DNA from 4 places in the Parabacteroides sp. AF27-14 genome. Region 1 is predicted to be linked to each of the others. Evidence: riboswitches for the same ligand, from Rfam matches in the RefSeq annotation. Region 1 holds a riboswitch; each other region holds the start of a gene.
What was found. A riboswitch is a leader RNA that binds a small molecule or an ion and turns the genes downstream of it on or off. The one in region 1 is predicted to bind cobalamin.
Positions count from the first base shown of each region.

Region 2: another riboswitch for cobalamin. It lies ahead of DWY79_RS15860 (ABC transporter substrate-binding protein); the one in region 1 lies ahead of DWY79_RS11615 (sirohydrochlorin cobaltochelatase).
Region 3: another riboswitch for cobalamin. It lies ahead of DWY79_RS13955 (TonB-dependent receptor plug domain-containing protein); the one in region 1 lies ahead of DWY79_RS11615 (sirohydrochlorin cobaltochelatase).
Region 4: another riboswitch for cobalamin. It lies ahead of DWY79_RS13990 (putative transporter); the one in region 1 lies ahead of DWY79_RS11615 (sirohydrochlorin cobaltochelatase).

Region 1 covers NZ_QTLZ01000009.1:143,883-152,654, forward strand. Annotated here, with positions in the region: gene DWY79_RS11610 (TonB-dependent siderophore receptor) at 1-1,796, opposite strand, end outside; gene DWY79_RS11615 (sirohydrochlorin cobaltochelatase) at 1,943-2,860, opposite strand; cobalamin riboswitch at 2,988-3,185, opposite strand; gene aspT (aspartate-alanine antiporter) at 3,272-4,969, shown strand; gene DWY79_RS11625 (bifunctional aspartate transaminase/aspartate 4-decarboxylase) at 4,982-6,631, shown strand; gene DWY79_RS11630 (aconitate hydratase) at 6,902-8,772, shown strand, end outside.
Region 2 covers NZ_QTLZ01000017.1:8,711-17,482, forward strand. Annotated here, with positions in the region: gene DWY79_RS15855 (iron ABC transporter permease) at 1-996, opposite strand, end outside; gene DWY79_RS15860 (ABC transporter substrate-binding protein) at 1,006-2,169, opposite strand; cobalamin riboswitch at 2,232-2,431, opposite strand; gene DWY79_RS15865 (precorrin-2 C(20)-methyltransferase) at 2,498-3,202, shown strand; gene DWY79_RS15870 (hypothetical protein) at 3,251-3,763, opposite strand; gene DWY79_RS15875 (formate--tetrahydrofolate ligase) at 4,157-5,824, shown strand; gene proS (proline--tRNA ligase) at 5,922-7,403, opposite strand; gene DWY79_RS15885 (Gfo/Idh/MocA family protein) at 7,512-8,615, shown strand; gene DWY79_RS15890 (thiamine pyrophosphate-dependent enzyme) at 8,620-8,772, opposite strand, start outside.
Region 3 covers NZ_QTLZ01000013.1:40,387-48,716, forward strand. Annotated here, with positions in the region: gene DWY79_RS13940 (TonB-dependent receptor) at 1-1,975, shown strand, start outside; gene DWY79_RS13945 (sirohydrochlorin cobaltochelatase) at 2,009-2,938, shown strand; gene DWY79_RS13950 (sirohydrochlorin cobaltochelatase) at 3,012-4,109, opposite strand; partial or broken gene DWY79_RS13955 (TonB-dependent receptor plug domain-containing protein) at 4,132-6,195, opposite strand; cobalamin riboswitch at 6,307-6,504, opposite strand; gene DWY79_RS13960 (TerB family tellurite resistance protein) at 6,559-7,356, opposite strand; gene DWY79_RS13965 (HAD family phosphatase) at 7,447-8,064, opposite strand; gene DWY79_RS13970 (sugar O-acetyltransferase) at 8,057-8,330, opposite strand, start outside.
Region 4 covers NZ_QTLZ01000013.1:50,940-55,872, forward strand. Annotated here, with positions in the region: gene accC (acetyl-CoA carboxylase biotin carboxylase subunit) at 1-440, shown strand, start outside; gene DWY79_RS13980 (biotin/lipoyl-containing protein) at 453-977, shown strand; gene DWY79_RS13985 (acyl-CoA carboxylase subunit beta) at 970-2,502, shown strand; cobalamin riboswitch at 2,660-2,861, shown strand; gene DWY79_RS13990 (putative transporter) at 3,161-4,843, shown strand.

The sequences.
Region 1 (8,772 bases):
GCCGTACTGTTCATCTTCCGGATATAGAACAAGCTGGCATTGGCGCTTAATATATTGTTCAATTGATATTTAAGACCCACCTCGGCTTGGTATCCTTTCTCCGGCTTAAATACTTCCTCATTGCGAGCAGGCTCGAAACGATTTCCATCACCTCCTACATAAATGACGTTATCTTGATAGAACGTACGGATCGGCTTGAAGAAAGAGGCGAAAGACGCATAAATGGATGTATTCGGATGGGGCAGATAGACCGCTCCGAAACGATAAGTCAACGCCTTATTCTTTATCATATTGAAGCTTGAATGCTCCTCATACTCACGTCGTCCGGTAGGAGTTGTAGCGCTGGCGGACATATAACGGAAAAAGTCGTAACGTAGAGCGGCTAATACCTTCCATTGCTCGTTGAACTCAACCATATCTTGAAGATAAAGGCTGTTGGAATAATGATGCGTAACCGTTGCTTTCGAGAATTTACTGGTCATATATCCCATGCTATGCGGATCATAAACGGATACATGCGAATAAAGGCCGGGACCCTGAACATCATCTCCTAAATTATAGCCCGAATAGCTGGTACGATTCAAGGCGACGAAAGAGTAACCTCCCATATACGTATGCTTTATCTCACCCGTCCTGAATTTACCGCTTAGCTCGAGCGTATTGGCTACCGTCTTGGCTATATGGGAGAAGCGAAGCGGGAAAGAAAGATATACACTGTCCAAACAGATATATTTTTTCTGGCCGTTTTTCATATAATAATGATCATAGATCGGATCATCACTTTCGAGATAGTCGAGGGCTTCCGTCCCAAAATAGTTGATATCGTCGTTATTGTAAGAAAGGCGATCTGTTAGTTTCGCGCCGTTCCAAAAAGTATGTGTGTATTGCGTCGATACGTTCCATGCGTGATTCTTCATAAAGTCGGACTCGTTATTGTAGCGAGCCTCACGGTCAAGTCCCGGTAGCATCTCATTTTTATGGAGATATAACTGTCCTGTTTGCACATTATATACATCATTTGCCATTAAATCGGGAAGACCGATCTCCGTCCCATAGAAGTCGCGGTTAAAACCTCCGCGAACATCTAATATGTCACGTTCCGTCATTTTAGCTTGCAATGCCAGATAACCGGAAAAGCGACGGTTGCCATTATCACGCCAGCCCTCTTGATCGGAAAAGTTGACATTGGCGTAATAATTGACCGGACCGACCAATTTACCGCCCATGCCAAGTGTCGCCTCTTTATTCTCGTAACTACCGTAGGCCAATCGAGCATTAACGCTCTGTTTCTCTGACGGGGATTTACGAACGATATTCAAGGTTCCACCTACGGCTGAATGTCCGTAAAGTACAGAAGCCGGTCCCTTTAATAATTCAATAGACTCGATACAGGATAGATCGGGTACGGGATAAGAGTTGTTTATTGCCGAACGTTCATCGCGGATACCGTCTATCATCATGATAGAATGATCGAAACCACGGATCGACAATTGTTGAAATGCGCCATAAGATGTCTGGAATCGTACGCCCGGCATAAAGCGTACCGCATCTTGGATATTACGGATACCTCGCAACTCCAAACTACTCGCCGTAATGCTATTAATTGAAATAGGAAGATATTTCATAGGTACGTCCAACTTCGTGATTTGTGGACGTGGCTTGCGTGCGGCGGTCGCTACGACTTCTTGAATATTGAATGTCGTATCGGCGAAATTCGTGTACTCATTCTTGTGTTGTGCCTGCATCGTACTGATACATAAGGCTGTCAACGGTAAGATTGTCAAAACTCTTTTCATATATTTAGCATTATAACTGTTTATTGTATGCATGTGAAATCCCTTTCGAAAGAAATTCCATTTTCCTTCGAATGAAAATTTAGTTTCTTTCGGAAGGAATTACTTTTTCTTCCGAAAGGAATAAAACATAGATTTGGAGAACTTTTTTAGTCCTTCTCTACCGCATAAGCTTTCTTCTTATCAACGATATCGATCATCTTATGTTTAGCCATGAAACGGGCATGTTCGATGAAAATCTTCTGAATATCCGGATTCTGTCCCAGACCTTCCATAAATACGCTTACCTCGTAGCCTTTCTTTTCCAGTTCCTCTTTCCAATCACCGGCGATATCGTTTTTCGCATGGTCTCCAGCGACAAACATAAATGGCATTAACACGACTTTCTTCGTACCATTGGCTTTTACTTGAGCTTCCATCGTATCAAAAGAAGGATAACCTTCAATAGTTCCTACGGAATAATTCTTGAACCCCTTCTCCTTCAACATATAATCCAACATGGCATATTGGGCCGTTGCTGGAGTATAAGTGCCATGACCTACTAATAATGTAGCGCCTTCCTTCGCCCCATTTTTTATGATAGCAGCGATTACTGCCTCATAATCTTCCGGCGTATACAATAGGGGATTGCCGATTCGGATTTCCTTGAAAGAAGACTTCATGGCGGCAACGTCTTTACGTAAGGATTCCATCTCGATACCTTCGATTATATTCGTGGATTGGATCAAGATGTGCGTATAACCATCAGCCTTTAACTTTTCCAAGGCTTCGATCGGGTTTAGTTTCTCTATGCCACGAGCTTTTAAGCGGCGCATTACAATGCGAGAAGTCCATGCCTCACGCAACTCAACATCTTTGAAAGCTTCTTTCGCTTTTTGATTGATCGCGTCGATTGTCAAGGCACGGGTATCATCATGGGTTGTTCCAAAATGTACCATCAATAAAGCGGCCTTATCGCCCGGTTGTAAAGAGGCGAATAAATCGGATGCTACAAAATTCTCGCCATCGTGCGCACGACAAACTAGGCTGATGACCAGCAGGAAGAAAGATAGTAAGTGTTTCCTCATCATATGAATATATTAATAATTAGATTACATATCAATCCCACGGAGACAACGTATTATTCCGTCTCCAACATCTTTTAGATATAGGTGATATTTCTATCCTCTTAATTACTCCTAACCCCGGGAGGAATTAATCATTACTTCGCTTGGCAGGTTTCCTGACTGGCTCGAAAAGCAACCTTCCCATCTTTCTTAAGACAGTGGCATAGCAGAACGCTTTCCTTTTCAAGAGCTTCACAGTAGCGGGCACTGTTCCGGATTCTAACCGGATTCCCTTTTATAGAATTGTCGGTAGACAAACTCTATCACCTAAGCGGTCGCAAATTTATATAAATAATCCCGAAAAGTAACAACATCTTTCAAAGAATCCCTGTTTCAATAGCATCTTTTTTGTTTAACATCAAATAAATAGATATGGAATGGATAACTAATTTACTTCAACATTATCCGGAGCTAGCTATTTTCATAACCTTAGCTCTCGGTTTCTGGATTGGCAAGTTTAAGATAAAGAAGTTCACGCTGGGAACGGTTACCAGCGTATTATTGGTCGGTGTATTGATCGGGCAATTAAAAATCGATATAAGCGGACCGTTAAAGTCCGTCTTTTTCTTGATGTTCCTCTTCGCTGTAGGATATAGTGTTGGGCCACAGTTCTTCCGGGGATTGAAAAAGGAAGGTCTTCCTCAAATGCTTTTCGCCGCCGTCATGTGTGTGTTTTGTTTGATCGCTCCTTTTTTGTTAGCGAAACTTATGGGATATAACGCAGGCGAGGCCGCAGGATTATTGGCGGGCTCCCAGACGATGTCGGCAGTATTAGGAGTTGCCGAAGATACGATCGGACAGATGAATATTAGCGATACGGATAAAAGCGCTATGGTAAATGTAATGCCCGTGGCCTATGCGGTAACTTATATTTTCGGTACGGCAGGATCCGCATGGTTAGTGAGTGATATCGGGCCACGTCTTTTAGGAGGACTCGACTACGTGAAAAAAGCGTGTAAAGAGCTAGAGGCTAAAATGGGAAATAACGACGAGAGCGAGCAACCGGGCTTTATGCCTGCTGCCCGTCCGGTAACTTTCCGGGCCTATAAGATTAGTAATGAATGGTTCAAGGATGGCAAAAGCGTAAAGCAGTTGGAGGTATATTTAGACCAATTGGGACGGCATTTGTTCGTGGAGTGTGTCCGTATTAATAATGTAGTAACCGATGTTAAACCGGATTTGGTTTTACATACCGGAAATGAGGTTGTTCTAAGCGGTCGCCGAGAATTCGTGATCGGAGAGGAGAACTGGATTGGCGACGAGGTCAATGACATTGAATTGCTCGATTTTCCGGCAGAGACGTTACCCGTACTAGTGATCCATAAGGAATACGTGGGGAAAAAGATCTGCTATTTACGCAATCAATCGTTTATGCATGGTGTTAGCATCAAGTCCGTAAGGCGTGCGGGTATCAATATCCCGGTCTTGGCCGCTACGGTGATAGATTCTGGTGATATGCTGGAATTGGTAGGCATGAAATCAGAGGTAAATAAAGCGGCGACGGCTTTGGGATATCCCGATCGCCCAACCAATCAGACCGATTTGATTTTCGTGGGTATCGGTATTTTCTTAGGGGGAATTTTAGGTTCGCTCGCGATTCATTTCGGGGGTGTCCCGATTAGCCTAAGTACGAGTGGAGGTGCTTTGATAGCCGGGCTCGTCTTTGGATGGCTTCGTTCTAAGCATCCGACCTTCGGGCGTATTCCGGAGCCTTCCGTTTGGATATTAAATAATTTGGGGTTGAATATGTTTATCGCCGTAGTCGGTATCACGGCGGGTCCCAGTTTCGTGACCGGATTGAAGGAAGTCGGTATAAGTTTATTTATTATCGGTGCTTTAGCGACATCTATCCCGCTTATCATCGGTATTCTGATGGGACGTTACGTTTTTAAGTTCCACCCGGCTATTACTTTAGGTTGTACGGCGGGTTCACGTACGACAACTGCCGCATTAGGAGCGGTGGAAGATGCCGTAGGAAGTGAGACTCCAGCCTTAGGCTATACCGTTACCTATGCGGTGGGTAATACTTTATTAATCATCTGGGGTGTCGTTATTGTGCTAATCATGTAATATATATAATGTATGGACAAGAAGAAAATACATGTCACGAGAGAATATGAGAAAAAGATGTCGGAGATTAGCCCTTTCGAGCTAAAGAACATCTTGATAGAGTTAGCGGATGAGAGCGCTCGTAAAAGTACGCACATCATGCTGAACGCAGGAAGGGGAAATCCAAACTGGATCAGTACGGTTCCACGGGAGGCATTCTTCCTATTAGGGCAGTTCGCCTTGGAGGAATGCCTGCAGGAAACCGAATTGGCAGATGAGATGGCCGGAGCCGCAGGGGTTCCCAACCGCAAAAGGATCGCGTCTCGCTTCGTACAGTTTCTAAAGAAACATGCGCAATCTCCCGGCGCTACTTTATTGAAGGGTACCTATGAATATCTGGTCACGGAAAAAGGTGTAGATGAGAATGAGCTTGTATATGAATGGGCGGAAGGCGTCATTGGTGATCAATATCCGGTTCCCGATCGTATCTTGAAATATACAGAAATGCTCGTGCGGGATTATTTAGACCAAGAATTATGTGATAACCAGCCCCCTGAGGGAATATTCGACCTTTTCGCTACCGAGGGCGGAACTGCCGCCATGTGTTATATCTTCGATACCTTGCAGCAGAATTTCTTGTTGAATAAGGGAGATAAGATCGTTCTCTTCGCTCCGGTATTCACTCCTTATATAGAGATTCCGGAACAGGCTCGTTATCTTTTTAATGTCATAGAGATAAAAGCCTTGAAGATGACAAAAGACGGCTATCACACGTGGCAATATCAAGAAAAAGATTTAGATGTCCTGAAAGATCCTAGCGTGAAAGCTGCTTTCATAACAAACCCGAGCAACCCGCCTTCATACGGATTGACAAAAGCATTGATGAATAGGATCGTTGAGATCGTACGGAACGACAATCCCAACCTCATGATTATTACGGATGATGTGTATGCGACATTTATTCCGCATTTTCGCTCGATGATGGCCGAATTACCAAAGAATACGTTATGTGTCTACTCTTTCTCCAAATATTTCGGGGCAACCGGATGGAGATTGGCGGTAATCGCTTTACATCAAGATAATATTTACGACCGGATGATCCGTGAATTGCCAAGAGATAAACAGGAGCTTCTAAAAAAACGATATAGCAGTCTATCCTTACATCCCGAGGATATCCGCTTTATTGATCGTATGGTAGCCGATAGCCGTCAAGTAGCCTTGAATCATACGGCCGGTCTTTCCTTGCCACAGCAAACACAAATGTCTCTGTTTGCGTCTTTCGCTCTATTAGATGCGGAAAATACCTATAAGAAAAGGATGCAGGATATGATCCACGAGCGTTTACACACATTGTGGGAAAGCACCGGATTCACCTTATTAGACGACCCTTTGCGTGCGGGATATTATAGTGAGATCGATATGCTTGTCTGGGCTAAGAAATTCTATGGGGATGATTTCGTGGAATATCTAAAAAAGAATTACGAACCTCTGGATGTCGTTTTCCGTCTGGCACAGGAAACTTCCTTGGTTTTACTGAACGGAGGAGGTTTTGATGCTCCCGAGTGGTCTATCCGCGCATCTTTAGCCAACCTTAAACGGGAAGATTATGTCCGGATCGGAGAGGGTATCGCATCTATTTTGCATAGTTATGCCCAAAGATGGAAAGAAAGTCTCGATAAGTAGAAAAAACAGCTCCAAGGCTTGAACAAAACGGGCTAATGGTACGTTTTATTAATAAACGTGCGATTAGCCCGTTTTTCTAAGTTATCCGGGAGATTATAAATAACCTCTATAACCTCATAGAAATTATCGAACAAATTGTATTTCATTATATTATATATTTGTTGATAATAAAAACAAAGACTCATTGGCAGATGTCTTATTTATTACATTTTAGCTGGTTATAGATAAATATATTTGCGAAAAGGCTTACAATAAAAAACGAATATGAATATGGTGTACGACATTGACATGCTTAGAAATTTCTATGCGAATTTCCCCAGAAGAGTGGACACAGCCCGCGAACGTATCGGTGGTCGCCCGATGACCTTGGCCGAGAAAATCTTATATGCGCATCTATACGATGAAAGCTCGACTCGCCTTTTCAAAAGAGGTGAGGATTATGTGAATTTCCGTCCCGACCGTGTGGCTATGCAAGATGCCACCGCTCAGATGGCGCTTTTACAATTCATGAACGCCGGAAAAGAAAAATCCGCAGTACCGGCTACCGTGCATTGCGACCATTTGATCCAAGCGAATATGGGAGCCAAGACGGATATCGATACGGCTACCAAAAGCAATAGCGAGGTCTATGATTTCTTGAAATCGGTCTCCGATAAATATGGAATCGGTTTTTGGAAACCCGGAGCAGGCATTATCCATCAAGTGGTATTGGAAAATTATGCGTTTCCCGGCGGTATGATGGTAGGAACTGATTCACATACCCCGAATGCCGGAGGACTTGGAATGGTCGCTATCGGAGTAGGAGGAGCCGACGCCGTGGATGTCATGACCGGAATGGAATGGGAACTGAAGATGCCGAAACTAATTGGTGTTAAGTTAACTGGTAATTTGAATGGTTGGGCCTCGCCGAAGGACGTGATTCTTAAGCTAGCGGGCATCTTAACCGTAAAAGGTGGAACGAACGCTATCATCGAATATTTTGGTCCGGGCACCGCCTCAATCTCAGCGACCGGAAAAGCTACGATCTGTAATATGGGTGCCGAGGTAGGAGCGACGACTTCCTTATTTCCATTCGATAATACAATGGCTCAATATCTTCGTGCCACGGGACGTGACGAGGTAGCGAGCTGGGCCGAAGCTATCGGTGAATATCTGGAAGCGGATATGGACGTTCGTGCCGAGCCAGATAAGTTTTACGATCGTGTAATCGTTATTAACCTTTCCGAATTGGAGCCGCATATCAACGGTCCGTTCACGCCGGATGCAGCTACGCCTATCTCGGAGTTTGCCGCAAAAGTAAAAGCGAATGGCTATCCCCGAAAGATGGAGGTCGGATTAATCGGTTCCTGTACCAACTCTTCTTATCAAGATCTAAGCCGTGCGGCATCCATTGCTCGCCAAGCTTATGAGGATAAAATACCGGTAGCGGCACCCTTGATCATCAACCCGGGTTCCGAGCAAATCCGTTATACGGCGGAAAGAGATGGTATTATCGGTGATTTTGAACGGATTGGCGCAACCATTATGGCGAATGCCTGTGGTCCTTGTATCGGACAATGGAAACGTCATACGGATGATAATACCCGTAAGAATTCGATCGTTACTTCATTCAATCGTAACTTCGCTAAACGTGCGGACGGTAATCCGAATACACATGCTTTTGTCGCTTCTCCGGAACTGACACTGGCCTTGACCATCGCAGGTGATCTATGTTTCAATCCTTTGACCGATACATTGAAGACAGAGGATGGTAAGGTTGTGAAACTGAAAGAACCGAAAGGCACGGATTTTCCGCCGAAAGGTTTCGAGGTAAAGGATAACGGCTATCTGGCACCTACGGGTAAGAACGTAGTGGTGAACATCGATCCGGAATCCAACCGCCTACAAGCATTAAAGCCTTTCGCTCCTTGGAATGGAGAGGATTTCACGGATATGCCCCTTCTTATCAAGGCTGAAGGTAAATGTACGACGGATCATATCTCGATGGCCGGTCCATGGTTACGTTTCCGTGGGCATTTGGAAAATATATCGGATAATATGTTGATGGGAGCCGTAAACGCTTTCAACGGGAAGACAAACTCTGTATTGAATCAACTGAACAATGAATATGAAGCAGTTTCTGCCGTAGCGAAACAATACAA
Region 2 (8,772 bases), on a different contig from region 1:
GGCCACTACAGGAGCACCTACTAAAGCGGTTACCGAGTTGACAGGTAACGCTCCCTCGAACCCCGGCATACGGGCGATCAAATTACAGATCAACGCCAACGCCGCACCTGCGAATAAGACCGCAGGCATTAAAATCCGATGGTCGGAAGTTTGAAATATGGCCCGGCATAAATGCGGAACGGCTAGCCCCAAGAAGATAATAGGTCCGCAATAAGCCGTGACAATCGCCGTAAGGACCCCGGCCGAGGTGATAACCAACAAACGGGCCCGCTTGATATTAAGTCCCAAATTGCGTGCGTAGCTATCCCCAAGAAGCATCAAGTTCATGGTCTTGATAAGCAGGAACGAGAGAGGGATCAAGACTGTCATAAGAATCACGAACAACGTCATCTGATTACCGGAAACACGGGCGAAACTACCCAATCCCCAAATCACGTATGCACGGATATCCTCCTCGACGCTAAAGAATTTAAGTACACCGATCACGGCGTTTGCCACGTAACCGATCATCACACCGATAATCAACAACGTGACATTTCCTTTTACCTTTTGGGAAACATACACGATCAGCGCCATCACGGATAAGGAACCGATCACGGCCGCTATCGATAAGGCGATCTCCCCCATAAAACCAAGTTTACTCAAGGCAACGCCCCCTAAACTACCGCTTAACAACACCACGAAAGCGACACCCATGCTCGCTCCCGAACTGATACCTAAGACCGAAGGTCCGGCCAATGGATTACGGAAAACGGTTTGCATCTGTAAGCCGCTGATGGATAAGCCTGCTCCCGCTACCAACGCTGTCAATGCCTGTGGTAGTCGGGATTTCCAGATAATATTCTGCCATGTAATAGGCTCATTTCCTGAATTCCAGATAATATGCCAAACCGATTGAAGAGGAATAGAGACTGACCCCAACACCAAATTCAAAAAGATTAGAACAAAAATAGCCGTGACAATCGCCAGCATCCATAGGGTATTTGAATGTCTCATCAGCGTTCCTTATTTAAGTCGAGAATAATAGACCGGCTCATGATCCGGTAATAAATCCGGATGAAAGATATGAAGCAAATCCGCTAGGACGATCTCCGGTTCTGTCGGCATACTCTCATAAAACGGCGTGTTCTTCATATTACAATAGATAATCCCTTTCTCCCGGAACGCACGGAAATCCGCATAACGAGGATCTTGCTCTTTCAATGCCTCATAGCTAAACGTTCCCGGGAAACTATTCACGATACGCCAGAAATCAGCATCGTCCGCTTGGTTATAGACCGTCTCGAAGTCTAATGTAACACCACCGGATCGCTCATCGTCTTTCAAGAAATAATCAGCGCCGGCATCCTTGAAAAGCTGTGCCAAGAAACTCTTTCCTCCTACGGCATACCAGTTTCCACCCCGTAACTCGCCACTAAAAACGATCGGACATTTTTTAACCTTGCCATCCGCCGTAAGTTCCTTTAATTCATTATACCTCTTCTCAATGGCGGCAAAACGCTCATTGCCCTCTTTCTCTACCCCTAACAACAAGCCTATGAACTTGATCCATTCAGCTTGTCCCAATGGCGTAGTCTCCTTATAACCCAAATGGGGAATCAAGGGGATACCCACGTCTTTCAGCGTCTCATAGCCTCCCCGCTTGAATGGCGATACAAGGATCAAATCAGGATTCATACTCATGATAACCTCGTTATCGAAATTTCCCTCTATACCGATCTTTGCGGTTTTACCTTCTTTCAGGCGTTCGTTCATCTCTTTATTGAACAAATGCCGTGTACTGGTAATCCCAACGACCTTATCCAAGGCACCCAATTTAATAAAATTCGATAATTGCAGGGAAGTCATACAGATAACGCTTCGGATAGGAAGCTCTATCATCGTATAATCAACGGGAATCCCCGTGGGTTTCGAACCTCTTTTTACGAACGCATAATGAAACGTGGTGCTTTCCTCGTTTTGAGGATCTTGAATATCAGCCAAGACATATTGATCCGCATAGGTAAGCTTGAATCCTTGGGCGTATAAAGGCTTAACCTGCTCTTGCGAGAATGCGGATTGCTCTACGGAAGCCGTCTTCCCTATTTCTCCTTTTTCACGGATACCTGAAGTACATGATAAAGTCAATACCGATAAAAGCAAGCATCCACCCGCTATAAACTTATTCATAATCCTTGTTTAATTGACAGTTGATCATTGACAGTTACTCTCGTCCTGCTCCACGGGACAGCAACATTTATTTATGAACCGGCAGGTCTTCTGACTTACTTCCATTCTAGACGCCTTCCCGATTACGAAACCAGTGGCCAAGGTATTGTCCGAATGTTTAGAAGTTCACAGCAGCGTGGTCTGTCCGGGATTCTCACCCGGTTCCCTTTTAATCCGCCTCCCGGAAAAAGAGATAAGCGGAGCCTGTTACAGCGACAAAAGTAGTAAGAATATTTGTATACATCCGCAATTTTAAGGACTTTTGCGTTTCAAATAAAAACAGATACACATGAATCATCCTATTCACTTCGTCTCATTAGGTCCCGGTGATCCGGAATTAATTACGCTGAAAGGGCTTAAAACATTACAAAAGGCTGATATTATCTATTGTCCTGCTACACAAGGCAAGCATGGAATCATATCTCGGGCGACGGATATATTGAAAGCTATTGAGGTAGACGAATCCTTGATCCATCCGTTTATTTTGCCAATGAGTAAGGAACGGACAGATGCGTTAAACGCTTATAACGAATTGTTTCTGGATGCCCAAGCTGAATATTTGAAAGGAAAACAAATCGTGATCGTCGCCGAGGGAGACGCTGGTTTTTATTCATCTATACAATATGTATACGATAAATTCGAGGAAGCAGGAATCCCGGTCGATCGAATCGCAGGAATTCCGGCATTTATAGCGGCAGGTGCCTTGGCCGGGATACATATCGTAAAACAAGAGGAGCAAATTAATGTAATCCCCGGGACTGCGTCGTTCGATGAACTTTCGGCAAAAATAGAAAATGGAATGATCATCGTCATCATGAAATTACCGGGTTGCCAAGAGGCTATTCATACTTGTATCCGGCAGTATGCGGATAAGGCGGTTTTTCATTATTTCGAGAATGTAGGAACAGGAAAAGAATATTATACTACTGATATCGCCACTATACATTCCAAGGATTTCCCCTATTTCTCCCTACTGATTATCCAACCTCGCTAAAAGAAGAAGGCTGCCCGGAGAGTAACCAAACCCGGACAGCCCATCTTATTACGCTACATGCAATATATGCTTAAGCTGATCGATATGGAAACGAAGTGTATCCATATAAGGTTTCACTGAATTATGGTACATGATCGCTTTTGCGTGCATATCTTCCAACTCGCTTACTTTACGGTTCGCCTCACGCATTTTACAAGCGTTGTAGCGAATACCCGATACATGCCCTTTGATATCCTCGATCGCTTGGTTTCCCCGGTTGAAGATAGACTCTGCTTCTTCCGGAGCGTATACCGTATAGGCTTGGGCAACGTCATCCAGTAATGCCTGTTGATAAGAGCCGGCTATCGGGAGCAATTGATGGATCGCATGATGACATAAAGAATGAACCTCGTTTTGAAGCTTCTTCAATTCTACTTCCCACTTTGATTCACATACTTCATCCAATTGTTTGACTTCCGCTACGACACGACCGCTAAACAATTCCACTACCATCTTTTCCCATGCTTCTGCTACCCACGATTTAGTAGCAAATGTAACCTGACTAAATCTTACTGTTGACATAACCTTAAATTTACATATTATATTGCTAATGTTATTAATCTCTCATCTATTTCAATTTATCACACTCAAACCATTTTAGCTTTCTTTTTATCGTTGTGACACCACAAAATTAATCAAATTATCATAGACGGATAATTTTAAAGACTATTTTATAATTCTTTAAGAGTGCAACAAGCAAAACGTATGATTTTTGCAAAGTTCACTTTACAAAAAGTTCAATTTCAAGCCTAACAGCTATCACAAAAAGCGAGATCATCGCCATTTTCGCACAAAAATATCAAAATAACACAATCTTCTTATTCCATAAAGGGGGAAAACCTTGTTCCGTATCATTTTGTTATTATAATAAATTAGATTTACTTTGTTCAAACTATATAAACTTACATAAAGCACATGAAATCGGACATTGAGATAGCAAGAGAAACAGACTTGCGTAAAATTAAGGAAGTTGCGACAACGTTAGGTATCCCTCGTGAGGAAGTACAAAATTATGGCAGGTATATTGCCAAGGTTCCTATCCATTTGATCGATAAAAAGCAAATGGACCAGCATAATTTAATTTTAGTGACCGCTATCACTCCCACTAAAGCGGGAATCGGAAAGACTACGGTTTCGATCGGTCTGGCTTTAGGGCTGAATAAAATAGGGAAGAAAGCGGTGGTCGCTTTACGTGAGCCGTCTCTTGGCCCGTGTTTCGGCATGAAAGGTGGTGCTGCCGGAGGTGGATATGCCCAAGTGCTTCCCATGGAAAACATCAACTTGCATTTTACAGGGGATTTTCATGCGGTTACTTCCGCCCACAATATGATTACCGCTTTATTGGATAACTATATTTATCAGACTCGCAACACCTGCGAGGGATTGAAGGAGATCAAATGGAAACGGGTTCTTGACGTAAACGACCGTAGCTTACGTAACATCGTATCGGGTCTAGGCGGCTCGGCGAACGGTGTCCCTACCGAGACCGGATTTGACATCACTCCCGCTTCAGAGATCATGGCGATCCTTTGCTTGGCTACGGATATAGAGGATTTGAAACGACGTGTCGGAAATATTTTATTGGGTTATACAAACGAAGATAAGCCTTTCACGGTAAATGATCTTGGCATAGCCGGAGCTATTACCGTATTGCTAAAAGACGCATTACTGCCGAACCTAGTACAAACAACGGAGAATACTCCCGCATTTGTACATGGAGGTCCTTTCGCTAATATCGCCCATGGATGTAATTCCATATTGGCCACCCAAATGGCTCTTACTTATGGAGATTATGTGATTACGGAGGCTGGTTTCGGCGCTGATCTGGGTGCGGAGAAATTCTTTAATATCAAATGTAGAAAAGCGGGGCTTTCACCGAAACTGACAGTCATCGTAGCGACTGCCCAGAGCTTAAAACTTCATGGTGGCGTTCCTGAAAAAGAAATCAAGGAACCGAATATCGAAGGATTAAAGAACGGATTCGCTAACTTAGATAAACACATTGAGAATATGAAGAGCTTCGGACAGCAAGTAATCGTGACTTTCAACCGTTTCGCTACCGATACGGACGAGGAGATCGCTTTAGTGGCTGAGCATTGCAAGGAAAAAGGGGTTGGATTCGCCATGAATAACGTTTTCTCCGAAGGAGGTGAAGGGGGTACGGAGCTTGCCCGCTTAGTGGTTGATACGATCGAAAATCATCCTTCCGCTCCTTTACAATATACATATGATCTGAATGATCCGATCCGTACGAAGGTACAAAAAGTGGCCCAGAAGATATACGGAGCCTCTTCGATTGTTTATACGACTTTGGCCGATAAAAAATTGCGTCAGATCGAAAGCTTGGGTATTTCCCATTATCCGATCTGCATCGCCAAGACTCAATATTCATTCTCTTCCGATCCGAAAGCTTATGGGGTTGCCAAGGACTTCGAACTAAAAGTACGAGATGTAATCATCAATAACGGAGCCGAGATGATCGTTGTCGTCATGGGCGAGATCATGCGTATGCCGGGGCTCCCTAAAGAGCCGCAAGCCCGAAAGATCGATATCGTGGATGGCATGATTGAGGGATTGAGTTAATAGACAGTAAAACAATTTAAATAAAAAAGGTACGCCTCACACATTCAGTAAGGCGTACCTTTTTTATAACCACTCTCGCCCCGAAACCGGGGGGCGATCAATAAGCTCTGGCGAACAGTACCCGGCAAGCCGACGGTTTACCTGTCACCATACACTTACCCGGAGTCTTATCACCAGCTAAAGGAATACAGCGGATCGTAGCTTTCGTCTCGTTCTTGATCAATTCTTCTGTTTCCGGGGTTCCATCCCAGTGGGCCATGATGAAGACGCCATCCTCGATCTTCTCCTTAAATTCCTCATACGTATCTACGTTTATGATGTTAGCCTCACGGTGATCGTACGCTTTCTTGAAGATATTCGCTTGGATTTCCTCCAACAGATTCTTCACGTATTCCTCAATGCCATCACAAGTGATCGTCTCCTTCTCCAAAGTATCACGGCGCATTACTTCGATCGTATTATTCTCCAAATCACGACCACCCATAGCCAAACGCACGGGAACACCTTTTAACTCGTACTCAGCGAACTTCCAGCCCGGCTTCTTGTTATCAGCGTCATCATATTTCACGGAAATGCCTAACGCTTTCAATTTAGCCACGATACCAGCGACCTTCTCGCTGATCTGCGTCAATTGCTCAGCGCTACGGTAGATCGGTACGATCACAACCTGTATCGGAGCCAAATGTGGAGGCAATACCAAACCGTTATCATCAGAGTGAGACATAATCAACGCTCCGATCAAACGTGTGGAAACACCCCAAGAAGTAGCCCAAGCATAGTCGCTCTTACCGTTCTTGTCGATGAAAGTAACGTCGAAAGCCTTACCGAAGTTCTGCCCCAAGAAATGGGAAGTTCCCGCCTGCAAAGCTTTTCCATCCTGCATCATCGCCTCGATCGTATAGGTATCCAAAGCACCGGCGAAACGCTCGCTCTCAGACTTCACGCCCTTTATTACCGGCATTGCCATATAATTCTCAGCGAAGTTCGCGTAAACCTCTTGCATCTTCTTAGCTTCTATCTCCGCTTCTTCACGAGTAGCGTGAGCGGTATGGCCTTCCTGCCACAAGAACTCAGCCGTACGAAGGAACAAGCGAGTACGCATCTCCCAGCGCATCACGTTCGCCCATTGGTTGCACAAGATAGGCAGGTCACGGTAAGACTGAATCCAGTTACGGTATGTATTCCATATAATGGTCTCCGAAGTCGGGCGAATGATCAATTCCTCTTCCAGTTTAGCTGCCGGATCTACGACAACCCCCGTACCGTCATGATTTGTCTTCAAACGATAGTGAGTAACCACGGCGCACTCCTTAGCGAACCCTTCTACGTGCTCAGCTTCTTTGCTTAAGAAAGACTTCGGGATCAGCAAGGGGAAATAAGCGTTCACATGACCGGTTTCCTTGAACATATCGTCTAGGATACGTTGCATCTTCTCCCAAATAGCGTATCCGTAAGGCTTGATCACCATACAACCACGCACGGCGGAATTCTCCGCCAAATCTGCCTTAATTACCAAATCTTGGTACCACTGCGAATAGTTTACACTTCTCGGTGTAAGTTCTTTCAGCTCTTTTGCCATTTCTTTATATTTCTAAATTATATTGTTTTCCTTAATCTGAATAAGTAATGGGTTGCAAAGGTAAGAAATAATCGTATATCTTTGTAAAAACTATATATAGATAATATCATGAATATACACAAGATCACACGTTACTTACTTATGTTATGTACATTTACGTTCTTAACTCTCACGGCGAAAGGGCAAGATGGAGAGCCTTTGCGACTGGCCGTGGCAGGGGTATCCCACGGACATCTATGGGAGGTGATAAGCCGTTTGGATAGAGGCGATTTCAAGATTGTAGGAGTCGCCGAGAAAGATGATTACTTACGGGAACATAACGGTCTGCGGGATAAGCTGGATCCTAACCTATTCTATGCGGACCTTGGCGAGATGCTGGATAAGACCCATCCGGAGGCGGTCATCGTATACGAGCCGATCCACGACCATCTTCGTGTGGTAGAGGCTTGCGCACCGAGAGGCATACATGTTATGGTAGAAAAGCCATTGGCCGTCAATAACGAACATGCTACCCGAATGGCATCGCTCGCCCGTGAGAAAAATCTCTTGTTGCTTACCAACTACGAGACTACGTGGTATAATACTAACCATGAGGCATTCCGCCTTATCGACAGCGGTGCTATCGGGAAGATCGATCGTATCAACGTATACGACGGGCATCAAGGTCCCTTCGAGATCAACTGCGGAAAAGAGTTCACGGACTGGTTAACTGACCCCGTGCTGAATGGCGGCGGGGCGGTTATCGATTTTGGATGTTACGGAGCCAACTTAGCCACCCGTCTCATGAAAGATGAAAAGCCTCTTAGCGTATACGCCGTACTACGGCAGAATAAACCGAATCTTTATCCCAAGGTAGACGATGACGCGACTATTATCGTGGAATATCCTTCCGCGACCGTCCAGATCATGGGATCATGGTGTTGGCCGATGGGTAGAAAAGATATGCATATCTATGGCGACAAAGGATATATCTACCAAGATACACCTAAGGAAATGCGAATTTATACCAACGGAAAGGAGCGCCAAGAAATAGCACCTTCCTTGAACGCTCCTTATAATGATTCCTTTTATTTCTTGAAAGCCGCTGTCCGTAAAGAGATTGACGTACCTCCCACGGACCTTTCCTCGTTGGAGAATAACCTAATGGTAGTGCGGATATTGGACGCTGCCATTCAAAGCGCAAAATCTAAAGCGGTTATCCAGCTCTTTTGAGAGTTTAAAACACCTCTTTCCAATGTTTTAGATTCGTATCGATGGTATCCAAGACCTCCTTGCTTCGCCCCTCCATCATTAACTTATACATGGTCTGGGCAAAACCAAGCATTTGGGAGAACTCAATCTTGGGAGGCATCGCTAATGCGTTCGGATC
Region 3 (8,330 bases), on a different contig from region 1:
TCGTGTGACTTACCTTGGCTATGAACAGGGCGTGTATCAAACGGATCACTCGGAAAAAGATGTCGTTATTAAGCTGAAAGAAAAGTATGTGAATATCGATCAAGTGGTGGTAACCGGTACCGGTTCGCATCGCCGCATGAGTAATTCTCCTATTCCCGTGAAAGTGCTTACGGGAAAAGACTTGAAAGAGGCGAGCGTAACCAATTTCCAAGATGCGATGACCAAGCTGAATCCGAGTATCGTATTTATGGAAAACGGACAGGGGGCTACGATGAATATGAACGGATTGACAGAGAAATACGTGGTTATCTTGGAAAACGGTAAGCGTTTGGCCGGCGATGATACCTATTCCCGTATCGATATGTCTAACGTAAAGCGGGTAGAGATATTGAACGGGGCCGCTTCCGCTTTGTATGGTAGCGATGCGATCGCCGGCGTTATCAATATCATCACGGATGATTCCCGTAATAAGGTGAACGTGACGAGCAATAGCCGTTATGGTAGCAAGAACCAATTCTTGCAGTCGGTCAATGCGGACGTGAATGTAGGGAAGTTCGGTTCATATACTTCTTATCAATATCAACGGGCCGATGGTTGGCAATTAAATCCCTATACGGAGAGTAAAGGCGAGTTGGTTCCTACCAATAAGCAAGCTTCCGAGGGATTTCACCGGAACGTGATCAACCAACGTTTCACGTACGACGCTACGGATCGTTTGTCTTTTTATGTGCGTGGTACTTTCTTCGGACGTTCCAGCGATCGTCCGATGCCAATGGATAAAGTGAATACGACCAACTATGATATGAGAAAAGAGACGTTCACTTATGGGGCGGGCGCTCAATACATGATTAATAAGAACTCTTATTTGAACGCTGATTATCTGTCGGACAATCATAGTACGTATAAGGATTTCTTTGATGGAAAGAAAAGCGGAGAGAGTGATATGACGAAACGGATTCATTACCATAACTTGAATGTCAAGGGAATCTTTCGTTTGGGCAAATATAATAAGCTTTCGGCTGGTGCGGAGTTCATTAAAGAGTTACTGAGTAGCGAGACGGATAACATAGCGGGTAAAAGTATGTACACGACTGCGCTTTATGCTCAAGACGAGATCAATATCAATGAGCATTTCCAAGCGTACGCGGGTTTGCGCTATATTTACCATGAGAATTTTAAGAGTTATGCGACTCCTAACGTGGCTTTGCTGTATAAGGTAGGCGGTTTTAATTTCCGCGGATCGTATGCGGCTGGTTTCCGTACACCTGAATTGAAAGAGTTGTATACGGAATCGGAGAAGAAAGCGTCCGGAGCGACTCGCCTTACGATCGGTAATCCGGATCTGGACCCGGAGAAGAGCGACAATTTTACGTTGAGCGCAGAATATACGATGCGGTATTTCTCTTTGTCCGTGTCCGCTTTTATGAATAACGTACGTAGCATGATTAACTATAAGATGTTGGATACGGCGGAACGGGATGCTTATAACACCGCCCATGGTACGTACTATGATGAGATACAGATGCGTGCGAATATCGATAAAGCGAAGATCAAAGGTATTAACGTGGCCTTCAATAGTTATCTGGGAGCGGGCTTTACCTTGAATGGTGGCTATAGTTTCATGGATGGAAAAAACGTATATGAGGATGAGCCTTTGGATAAGACCGTTAAGCATAGTGGTACGGTAGCGGCTATGTGGTCTCATACTTGGAATAAGTATAAGCTGAACGTGAATTTTAACGGACGTATCCAAGGGGAACGTTATTCTACTTCTTATGGATACGCACCGAAATATTCCTTGTGGAATCTCAATACGAGCCATACGTTTAGAGCCGGCGATTTCTTGTTGGAACCGGGAGTAGGTATCGAGAACCTTTTTGATTATGTAGATGATCGTCCCTTTAATTACAATTACGCTACATTGACCCCGGGCCGTACCTATTACGTCAGCCTTCTGGTCCGTTTCAAGCAGTAAACTGTCACATGTCAACTATTAACTAATATAATAATGTATAGGGGATTTTTACGATCCATGTTTGTTTGTTCACTCCTGCTCGGGCTCGCCTGTTCATTATGGGCGAAACCCGGGCGGGAGTTTTACGCTTCCGATATCCGGGAGAGCATGGAAAAGGGAGATAAGTTAGCGATCTTGATGGTACATTTCGGGAGTGCTTACCCGGAAGCTCGTACCCAAGTACTCGATGTGATGAACAAGCGTGTCAAGGAGGCTTTCCCAGACGTGGAAGTCCGGCAGGCTTATAGCGCCCGTAGCGTAGTGAGTCGGTTGAGGGTGCAAGGTGTTTGGGTTCAGTTGCCGGCGGATGCCTTGGTAGAGTTGCGTGATCAAGGGTTTACCCATGTGATAATCCAACCGACTATCATTATAGAGGGTGTGGAAATGGAAGCGATCCGCAAAGAGGCGGAACAGCGAAAAGGTTTGTTTAAGGATTTGCGTGTAGGTAATCCCTTGTTATATGATGATACCGATTATGAGGCGGTGATGAAAGCGGTTTCCTCACCTTCTGGAGTGACTAAAAATGGGGCTAAGTTATTGGTGGCGCACGGAACTTATCATGCCAGTAACTCGGCTTACGCGAAATTGGGGTATATGTTCCAGACCAAAGGAATGAAAGATTATTATACCGGAACCCGTGAGGGTTTCCCTACGATCGAGGATGTAGGTGAGCAAATGCGCCAAGCCGGTCATAAGCGTGTGCAGTTGATTCCTTTTATGTTCGTACTGATTCGAGGTACGGAAAATACGGTTACGGATTTCTGGCAGAAAGGGCTACGTCAACAGGGTTTCGATGTGGATATTTATTTAAAACCTCTAGGTGAGAATCCGGCGATCCGGTCTTTATTTATCGATCACATCCGTTTCGCCATGAAATATAAACGGGCGACGATTTTTGATCGAAAGAAATTATATACACACTGAACAATTGAAAATTGAGAATTGAAAATTGGTTCAGTAAGTACTCCCTAATTTTCAATTCTCAATTCTCAATTATTTACTGGTAGTCTTCTCCGGTTTCCCAAGCTTCCGCGTCATTATATAATGCTTTTAGGTGATTCACCCAGATCTGACGAATAGCGTCGTAATCGCCTAATCCTATGATCTTACAATTCTCCAAGCTTCCGTTATGGCTTTCTTCCGTGTCGATCTTGAAGCCCATCTTCAAAAGTTTTAGTCTCCAGCAAGCGTCGGCGTTAGGAGCGGCAGCGCTGAAATCATCACCCTCCTCGATACCCCAAAGGTCATTATGCGCATGGTCTCCGGCGATAGACATGAACGGAGCTAAGGAGATCGTGATCTCTTCCGGTTTTAAGTTATGATCCTCGCAGTATTTGGTAAGTTTGGAGTAGACACATTCCTCATTTGGTTCGCCTTCTTCCGGCCAGAACAACATATCTCCGTAATCAACGGTACCTACGAATACATTCTTGTTAGCGGCCAAGGCTTGCATAGCCTCTTCTGTTTCCGTGTATTTCGTATTTGCGTTATAGTTTTTATCCGGGTTACCATGTCCCATTAATAAAAGGATGTTCTTGTTATCAGCCAATTTATCACTGTAGTGGCTGTATAGGACTTTCGCTACGGCTTCCACATCATCCTCGTCGTATACCAAACAAGGGCTTTTTACGACTTGAACACTCGGGAAAGACTCGATCATGAATTTCTTCTTCACGTCCGTATTCATCAAGCTTAGGTATTCCTCACCCGGGATGATGTGTAAGGACTGTACCGCTACCTTCTTGTAACCGGCATTTCCTAGAGCTTGTAACCAAAGGTCCGGTTGGTAACGTGCGATACCGGTCTCTGCCTCTACACGATTCACGCAAGTACGGGAGGTAAATGACAAATAGATGTCCGCATCGGGAAATGCGTTCTGGAAATCGGCCAATGTTGCGTCGTAAGTCTTGATAGACTCTTTGAATGTGCTACCGAATGTACACAACAAGATCGCCGTGTCATGTTTCTTACTTGTCTTTACGACTTCTTCCGCCGGGTTTGCGGTATTGTCGTCGTCTCCATCATCACAGGAGGTAAAAACTGCGCTTGAGGCAAATAGACTCGCCGCAAGCAAAAGGTACTTAAATTTGTTCATCGCATTTAACTTTTAAGATTGTTTATAGTTTATGTTTATTCTGAAATTTCACGATAAAGGAGGCGTACCAAGTCCGTCCGGGAGACGTAGTTCCACGATGGCGTCCGAACGGGGTACGATCCACATAATCGAAGATATTATCGATACCGACATTGATATCTAGGTTCCATTTTTTCTTTTTCAATACGTTATGACGGGTATTCAATCGCCATAGCTGATAACTTTTTCCATCACCGTCCGTGATATAAAAGCGGGTGGATTGGTATCGGCCGAACAAGGTGACATCCAATTTATACTTTTTCCACGCATGGTTCCATGCTAGTTTCCAATTGGCATTATGGAATGAGGTTCCGTTGATCGGGGTGTAGAGCATATAATTCGAGTCGGCCGGATCATCCGTATATTGCGCTTTGGCATCCGTATAGCTATAGCCTCCACCAATAGCCAAGGAAGATAGGATTTGATAGGTGAGCGATATATCTCCCCCGAAAGAGCGGGCTTTGGATAAGTTCTTGTGTTGCATGCTGGCCTCGATCTCATCCAATCTGTCTTCGGCGCTTGTCGGGATCTCGGTCAAGGCGATCATGTTCTTGATACGGTTGTAGAATCCTGTTACCGTGATCTGCAGGTTCGACGCATGATATTCTACGCTCGCCGAATAATAATTGGACTTTTGCGGTTTTAAATCCTTATTACCATAATAATGTTTCCACGGGCCGCCGCCGATCTGCGTGATATAATCATCGTGCAACTCCTTTAAGGTAGGAGCCTTAAATCCATTTGAGTATGTGGCTCGGATATTGAAGTCGCCTAGTTTGTACATGGCGGAGACTTTAGGGGTAAACGTAGCCCCGAACTCTTGGTGCACGACGAAGCGCCCACCTACCGTCACATTCAACCGATCCGTCGGATTCCATTCGTCTTGTACATAAGCGGAAGCCGTAAATACGGAGGCTTTCCCGTTCTCGATACGCCGGGGAGATTTCAAATGATCGTATTGATATTCGAGTCCGGCGCTTAGGATATTGTTTTCCCCGAGGTGGAATACGCTTTTGGCTTGTCCTAGGAAACGTTGTTGAGAGGTTTCCAGAATATGTTCTCCGGGATAACGAGTGATACGTAAATCCGTTTCCGGATCGAAGAAGTTCGTAACATCTTTATGATGGTAATTATAGAAATAACTATAGTTACCATAAGTTAGGTCTACCGAAAGAAAATTCAGTCCTCCCAATGCGTATTTAGCTCCTCCGGCCACATCGAAGTTCCGGTAGAATTGATCATAGGTATAATACTTGAATGCGCCGTGCGGACGATAATTCCATTTCTGGTAAAAAGAGCCATCGGCCGAAAGGCTCAGCCGGTCGTTCACTTTGTAGGTTAAGTTCTCCCTTAACGTAAAGTTCGTGGATCGGTTTACGGTTCGTGTCACGGTTCCATTCATTACCTCGTGATGGTCCCATTCTTGGGTCGTATTTCGCCAGCCGTCCGTATGGGTCGTACTAAGTGAGGTGGTGGAATTCACTCTCTTATGCCCAATGCCGATTTGTACGCTTTCCAATATATCTCCATACGATCCGACACGAGTCGTATTCGATAGGCTCACTTTATCCCGGTTCTTTTTCGTGATAATATTGATAACACCGGCGATAGCGTCCGAGCCATACAGGGAAGAGGCGGCACCTTTTACGATCTCGATACGCTCGATATTGGCGGGGTTGATAATACTCAAGTCGTTTTGTCCGCCGGTATCTCCGTTGATCCGTTTGCCATTGATAAGGATCAAGATGTAATCGTTGCCTAATCCGTTCATCTGGATGCCACTACCCATGTCGCTCGGATTAAAGGTGATGGAAGCGTTCAGCCCTTCCAGAATATCTTACATACTGCGTCCTTGGTAACTGTCAAGGGCTTTGCCAGTGATTACCTCTGTTTGCACAGGGGCGTCTTTCAGATAGTGTTCGGTACCCGTACCGGTGACCACGACCTCGTTCAATAGCACGGAAAGTTCCTTCGGATCTTTCAATATGCTTTGGGCGCATACGGATTGTACGCATGCCACCAGAATAGCGAATGCTAAAAGCCTCATATAGTGTTTTATTTGTACACGAAATAAAACAACAAGCCTCTATCTGGTTATGTCTCAAAAAATAAATTGAATCGTTTTTTGTATGACACATACTTCTATCCTGGAAGCTTGATGTTATTGTAAGACTTTAGCAGGTATTCTGGCTCTCCTCTGGTTAGAAACCTTCCCATTCCGACTTAGGAACAGTGGCTTTTGAACTTCTAACCAACTTAATGAGGATTACAGCTGCAGGAACAGCTCCGGATTCACACCGGATTCCCTCTCACCAAACTATGTGATAGCTTGATTACTAAAATCGTGGGCAAAGGTAGGTCTTTTTAATTAAATAATACAGACATTGAGAAAATATTTCCATTTTCTTATTTACTTCATGCCTCTCGCTTTATAGATACGCTCCTTAGCCTCATTGATCTTTTGGAGTTTCTCATTGGCGGCCTTGCGGATATCTTCACCAAGGTTGGCTACTTTGTCCGGATGATGTTTGATAGCCATGCGGCGGTAAGCGGCACGCACCTCATCGTCCGTAGCCGTGGGTTCTATCTCTAATACTTTATAGGCGTTATCTAGGGAGTTTTCCTGAAGATTTAACATGGATTCAACTTCCTTTTCAGACATTCCCATCGCTATGGCTACCTCTTTTAAAGCGTTGATCTCGGTGGCGCAAACATTACCGTCGCTCTTAGCGATCTCGGCGAGGAACGCCAGCAGTTGCAGCCGCTCCTCATAACTTAGGTTGTATGCGATCTGGGTTCCGCATTCCCGGATGGTATTCTTGAATCCTATGCTATTCTCTTGCTCCATGCGTTTGGCTTGGTCGAAAAGCTTTAGCAATATCTCTTCACCTTGGCCTACGGCGATCTCGCCGAAGTTCCTTCGGAGGAATTGACGGACATATTCCATCTCGCTGTGCATGATTTTCCCATCGGCACGGATGATATAGGAGGCCATTACCAACATGGAGAAAAGGAAACTGTTACGCTCCCCGGCGTATGGGTCTCTTCGTGTATATTGATCATCGTAATTGGTTCTGCCACCGAAGGGCTGTCCCGTCATGTTTGCCTCTTCCTCAAAGAAAGAGCCTAATATAATACCGGCTAAAGCGCCCAGTGGTCCGAATGCCATAAACCCCAAGACACCGCCTATCCATTTTCCGATACCCATATTCTTCTTTGTTTTATTTGTCGTTAATCAATGGTGCGATATTCGCTATTCTCTAAACGCATCTCCGGCTGTTGCAATTTCTGGTATTCATCATTGTTCAATTTTGATACCGCAAATTCGCTCTATTTCAAAAATATATTCTTTGGGTGTTGTGAACAATACAGCTTCCATTCCAATCGCCTTTGCACCCAACACATTCACCATTCTGTCATCCGTAAACAAACATTCCGACGGTTTAAGGCTATATTTGTCACAAAGGCGAAGATAAATTTCCTTTTCAGGCTTGATGAAATGTTCCTCACACGATATTACCACACCGTCAAGCAACCGGAATATGTCGAATTTCTCCATGACCCGGTAGATTGTGTCGCTCCAGTTCGTCAACCCATATAGTTTGAATCCGGATTGCTTTAATTTTTTTAGAAGTACACGCATACCTTCAATCTCTCCTGTTATCTCTTCAAGATAATTATCTTTGAAAAACGTGAAGGCATCACTATATTCAGGATACCTTTTTATCGCTCCGTCAATCATTTTCTCAAACGGGATTATTCCACGGTCGCACATGTTTATAAATTCCGGATCTGATAGAATCTTGTGAAAACCGATTAGCGACACTTCATCATCCCCGAAATGTCGTTCAAGCAAGGGTTGCAAATCGTGATTTACAAGGACCTTGCCAAAATCAAAAATGAGGTTTTTAATCATTATCTTCGATATTTTTAATTACACGGAAAGGATTGCCGACAGCTATGGAATTGGCAGGAATATCTTTCACGACAACACTGCCTGCTCCGATGACAGAGTTTTGGCCGACAGTCACACCCGGAAGGATTGTAGAGCCGCCTCCTATCCATACACCATCTTCTATAAGGACAGGTCGGGCAATTGTGTCGCAGATGGACGCTCCGGGACATGTCCTTTCCGGCATCCTTTCCGCAAGGTGGACGGAATGAGTTGCGGTATATATTTTC
Region 4 (4,933 bases), on a different contig from region 1:
TAACGGAACCGAATGGTATCGGGGTACGTATCGATAGCTATGTATATGAAGGGTATGAGATTCCGGTCTATTATGACCCTATGATCGGTAAATTAATCGTATGGGCAACGACACGTGCGTATGCGATCGAGCGTATGCGCCGGGTTCTATATGAATATAAAATCACGGGCTTAAAGACGAACCTCAGTTATTTGAAACGTATCATGCATAATCCTGATTTCGTGAAAGGGGAATATAATACATTATTTATCGCTAAGAATGCCCGGATGCTACAACGGTCTAACGGTAATAACGAGGAAATCGAGAATATCGCCATGATCGCCGCTTATATGGATTATTTGATGAATTTAGAGGAAAATACTTCTACCCAATTGGTGGATACACGTCCTATCAGCCGTTGGCGGGAGTTTGGTTTACAAAAAGGTGTCTTACGGATTTAACGGGTATTGGTTATGGAAATACATATCGGAAATCGTGTGGCCGATGTGACATTGGTCAGTAAAGAAGGGAATAAAGTCCGGCTTTCTATCGACGGGAAGCCGTATGATGTGGATATCGTGATGACGGAGAACGGCAGTTGTTCTGTCTTGCACGATGGGAACTCATTTAACGCGGAGATCATCTCCGGAGAAGATCATCGGAGTTATGACGTGAATATGTTCTACCGTTCCTATCATGTGGATATCGTAGATACCCAAAAGAAATATTTGCGTATGCGTAAAAGTGCGGAAGAGAAGCAAGATGACAAGATTGTCGCCCCGATGCCGGGTAAAGTCGTGAAAATACCTGTGCGGAAAGGAGATCGCTTGGAAACGGGGGATACCGTGGTCGTACTTGAGGCGATGAAGATGCAGAGTAACTATAAGGTAAGCTCAGCATGCGTGGTAAAAGATATATTGGTATCCGAGGGAGATTCCGTTGATAACAATCAAGTGCTTATGACTTTAGACCTATTAAAAGATGATTCATATGAATAACGAGCAATTATATAAAGATTTTGAGGCTTTGAATAAAGAGGCCTCGTTGGGAGGAGGATTGAATCGCATTGAGAAACAACATGCTTGCGGGCGTATGACCGCCCGTGAACGAATCGAGATGCTGTTGGATAAAGGGACTTTCAATGAGCTGGATAAATTCGTGGTGCATCGGTGTACAAACTTCGGGATGGATAAGAATAAGATTCCCGGTGATGGAATGGTAAGTGGTTATGGAAAGATCGATGGTCGTTTGGTATTTGTTTACGCTTATGATTTTACCGCATACGGTGGGACCTTGAGTGCCACGAATGCCGCTAAGATCGTGAAAGTGCAACAATTAGCCTTAAAGAACGGAGCGCCGATCATCGCCTTGAATGACTCGGGGGGTGCCCGGATTCAAGAAGGGGTGAATAGCTTGGCTGGTTATGCTTCTATCTTTTACCAAAATACGATGGCCTCGGGAGTCGTTCCCCAATTATCGGCTATTTTGGGGCCTTGTGCGGGGGGCGCTTGTTATTCCCCGGCTTTGACCGATTTTATTTTTATGGTCAAAGAGCAAAGTCATATGTTTATCACGGGGCCGGATGTCGTAAAGGCGGTGACTCACGAGGTGATCGATAAGGAAGAGCTGGGCGGGGCGCAGGTACATAGCGGAAAAAGCGGGGTCGCACATTTTGTGTGTGATACGGAAGAGGAGACTTTGATGAGTATCCGGGAACTTCTGAGTTTCCTGCCTTCTAATAATATGGAAGACGCTCCAGTTATAGCTTGTGCTGACGATGTGCGTCGGGTAGAAGAGTCGTTGCAGCATGTGATTCCGGAAGATCCTAATGTCCCTTATGACATCAAGGATATTATAGAGCCGATAGTGGATAATCATTACTTTTTCGAGGTTATGCCTCATTTCGCTCGCAATATTGTAGTGGGATTCGCTCGTTTGGGAGGCCGTACCATAGGTATCGTAGGGAACCAACCTGCCTTTTTAGCGGGAGTCTTGGATATCGATGCTTCTGATAAGGCCGCACGTTTCATTCGCTTCTGCGATTGCTTCAATATTCCATTGATCACGTTCGAGGATGTGCCGGGCTTCTTGCCGGGCTGTACGCAAGAACATGCGGGAATTATACGCCACGGGGCAAAAATTGTCTACGCTTATGCGGAGGCCACGGTTCCCAAAATCACGTTGATTACCCGGAAGGCTTACGGGGGAGCCTATATCGTAATGGCAAGTAAGCCTACCGGTGCCGATATAAACTTGGCATATCCGATGGCTGAGATTGCGGTGATGGGGGCTGAAGGTGCCGTGAATATATTATACCGGAAAGCCAACGATGAGGAGAAGAAACAAGCAATTCGTGAATACACCGAGAAATTCTCAAATCCTTACCGGGCAGCCGAGCAAGGATTTATAGATGAAGTCATACAACCTAGAGACACACGTTTTAAATTGATTCAGGCGTTGGAAATGGCGAAAAATAAGAGCCAGAGTAATCCTCCTAAAAAACATGGAAATATTCCCTTGTAGTAATTATTATTTAAGGAAAATCAAAGCCTCTTCCTGTCGGGAGGATAGCTTAGAGGTTAAAAGATCCCGGTTCAATTGTTTTGTCCCGGGATTTTTTTATTTGGATAATAAAAGTAAACAAAAAAGCGAAAAGATATGATATATACGGAAAACATGCTATCTTTGTTCCCGAATCGGTTCCGCATATACCATTCGGGTATGTGGATTAAAAGGGAATCGGGTGTAAATCCCGGACAGTCCCGCTGCTGTGAAGCTCCGAAGAACATCTTGAAACAACACTATCGCCACTGGTTCTAGCGACCGGGAAGGCCTCAAGATGGGAGTCAGTCAGAAGACCTGCCATTCATTAAAGGCTGTTTTTGCTCGAGGGATTAGGAAAGCAGTACGAAAAGATAAGCAATATCTTAAAAGGAACAAAGACGTATGAAAAGGATCTGTTCGCACTGTCGTGCGACATTTGAATGGCCGGTAACCCTTTTGCCGGAAGAGGAAAGTTTGTCTAAATTATCAGCATAAGAAATAGAAAATATATTAGTAAATGTTGTTAGAATGGATGCCAGATTAAACTGGGATACTAAATGTTCAATATGTGTATCTCTGCCGAAGTGATTCGCCAGAGGTACTTTTTTATCTTAAATTAATATATACATGAATAGATATGGAATGGATTAATGAATTGTTATGGGGAGAAGGGGTAGGGCATTCTATCCTTTTGTTATCCGTTGTGATCGCTCTGGGGATCCAGCTTGGTAAACTGAAGCTATTCGGTATCTCTTTAGGGATTACCATGGTACTGTTTGTCGGGATCTTTCTCGGGCATTTCGGTTTTACGGCGAATCCGTCGGTCGTTCATTTTTTTAGAGAGTTTGGTTTGATCTTATTTGTTTACTCGGTAGGTATGCAAGTAGGCCCCGGATTTTTCTCTTCGTTTCGAAAGGGAGGGATCACGTTGAATATGCTTGCTTGCGGTATTGTTTTTCTAGGGGTGATTACTGCCTTGATTATACATTATATTACAGGCATTCCTATACCGACAATGGTAGGTATCTTATCCGGAGCAGTGACGAATACACCGGGATTGGGCGCTGCTCAACAGGCTTATTCAGATATGACGGGGATCTCGGATGAAACGATCGCTTTAGGATATGCGGTTGCCTATCCGTTAGGTGTGATCGGCATTATCTTGTCGATGATTTTTATCCGTTATGTTTTCCGTATCTCTTTTGCGAAGGAGACGGAACAATTGGAAGAAGAGACGGATACGGAATCGGGAGGAGAGGCTGTACCTATCTCTTTGGTGGTGAAGAATCCGGCGATTTTTGGTCGTAGCGTAAGTGAGCTATCTAAATTGTTGGAACACCGTGAATTTGTTATTTCCCGTATTTTACGTAACGATACGAATCGGATAGAGATCGTGGCGGGGAACACGGTATTGAATGGGGATGATAAGATTTTTGTTATTACCGCAGAGCATGACGTGGAGGCGATAAAGACTTTTATCGGTCAAGAAATACAGATGGATCGTAAGCAATGGATTCCGGCGGAAAGCCAGTTTATCAGCCGGCGTATTTTGGTTACCCGGTCTGAAATCAACGGTAAGCAATTAGGGGCTTTGCAGTTACGCCGTTTACATGGAATTAACGTGACTCGGATCAATCGTGCGGGGCTGGAGTTGGTAGCTACTCCTAATCTGGTCTTGCAAATAGGCGACCGGGTGACAGTGGTCGGTAGTGAATTGGCGGTGGAGAAAGTTGCCGAGACGCTGGGTAATTCAATGAAACGCTTGAATGAACCTAATTTGGTGACTATTTTTGTTGGTATAGTTTTGGGTATTATCGTGGGAAGTCTTCCTATTAGTTTTCCGGGTATTCCTCAACCGGTGAAATTAGGATTAGCGGGAGGTCCGTTGATCGTTGCGATATTGATAAGCCGGTTCGGTTATCGTTATAAATTGGTTACTTATACCACGCAAAGTTCTAATTTACTATTGAGGGAATTAGGAATCACGTTGTTTCTCGCCTGCGTGGGATTGAGTGCGGGTGAAGGTTTTGTCGATACGATAGTCAATAAGGGTGGTGTAGCTTGGATCGGTTATGGTTTTATAATAACGTTATTGCCTCTACTGATTATCGGTTGTGTGGGAAGGTATTTTTATAAACTGAATTATTTTACGTTGATGGGATTGATTGCGGGAAGTACGACCGATCCTCCTGCGTTAGCCTATTCCAATATGGCGGCAGGAAATGATGCGCCGGCGGTTGGATATGCGACGGTTTATCCATTGACCATGTTTTTGCGTGTGTTGACCGCACAGTTAATGATATTATTCTTTTATACATAGAATAAATATTTTGTTGTTAGTAATGTTTAGAAAAGTGTAAACTCCCTAGCCTTCCGCCGAAGTGATTCGCCGGGGGGCTTTTTTGTTGCT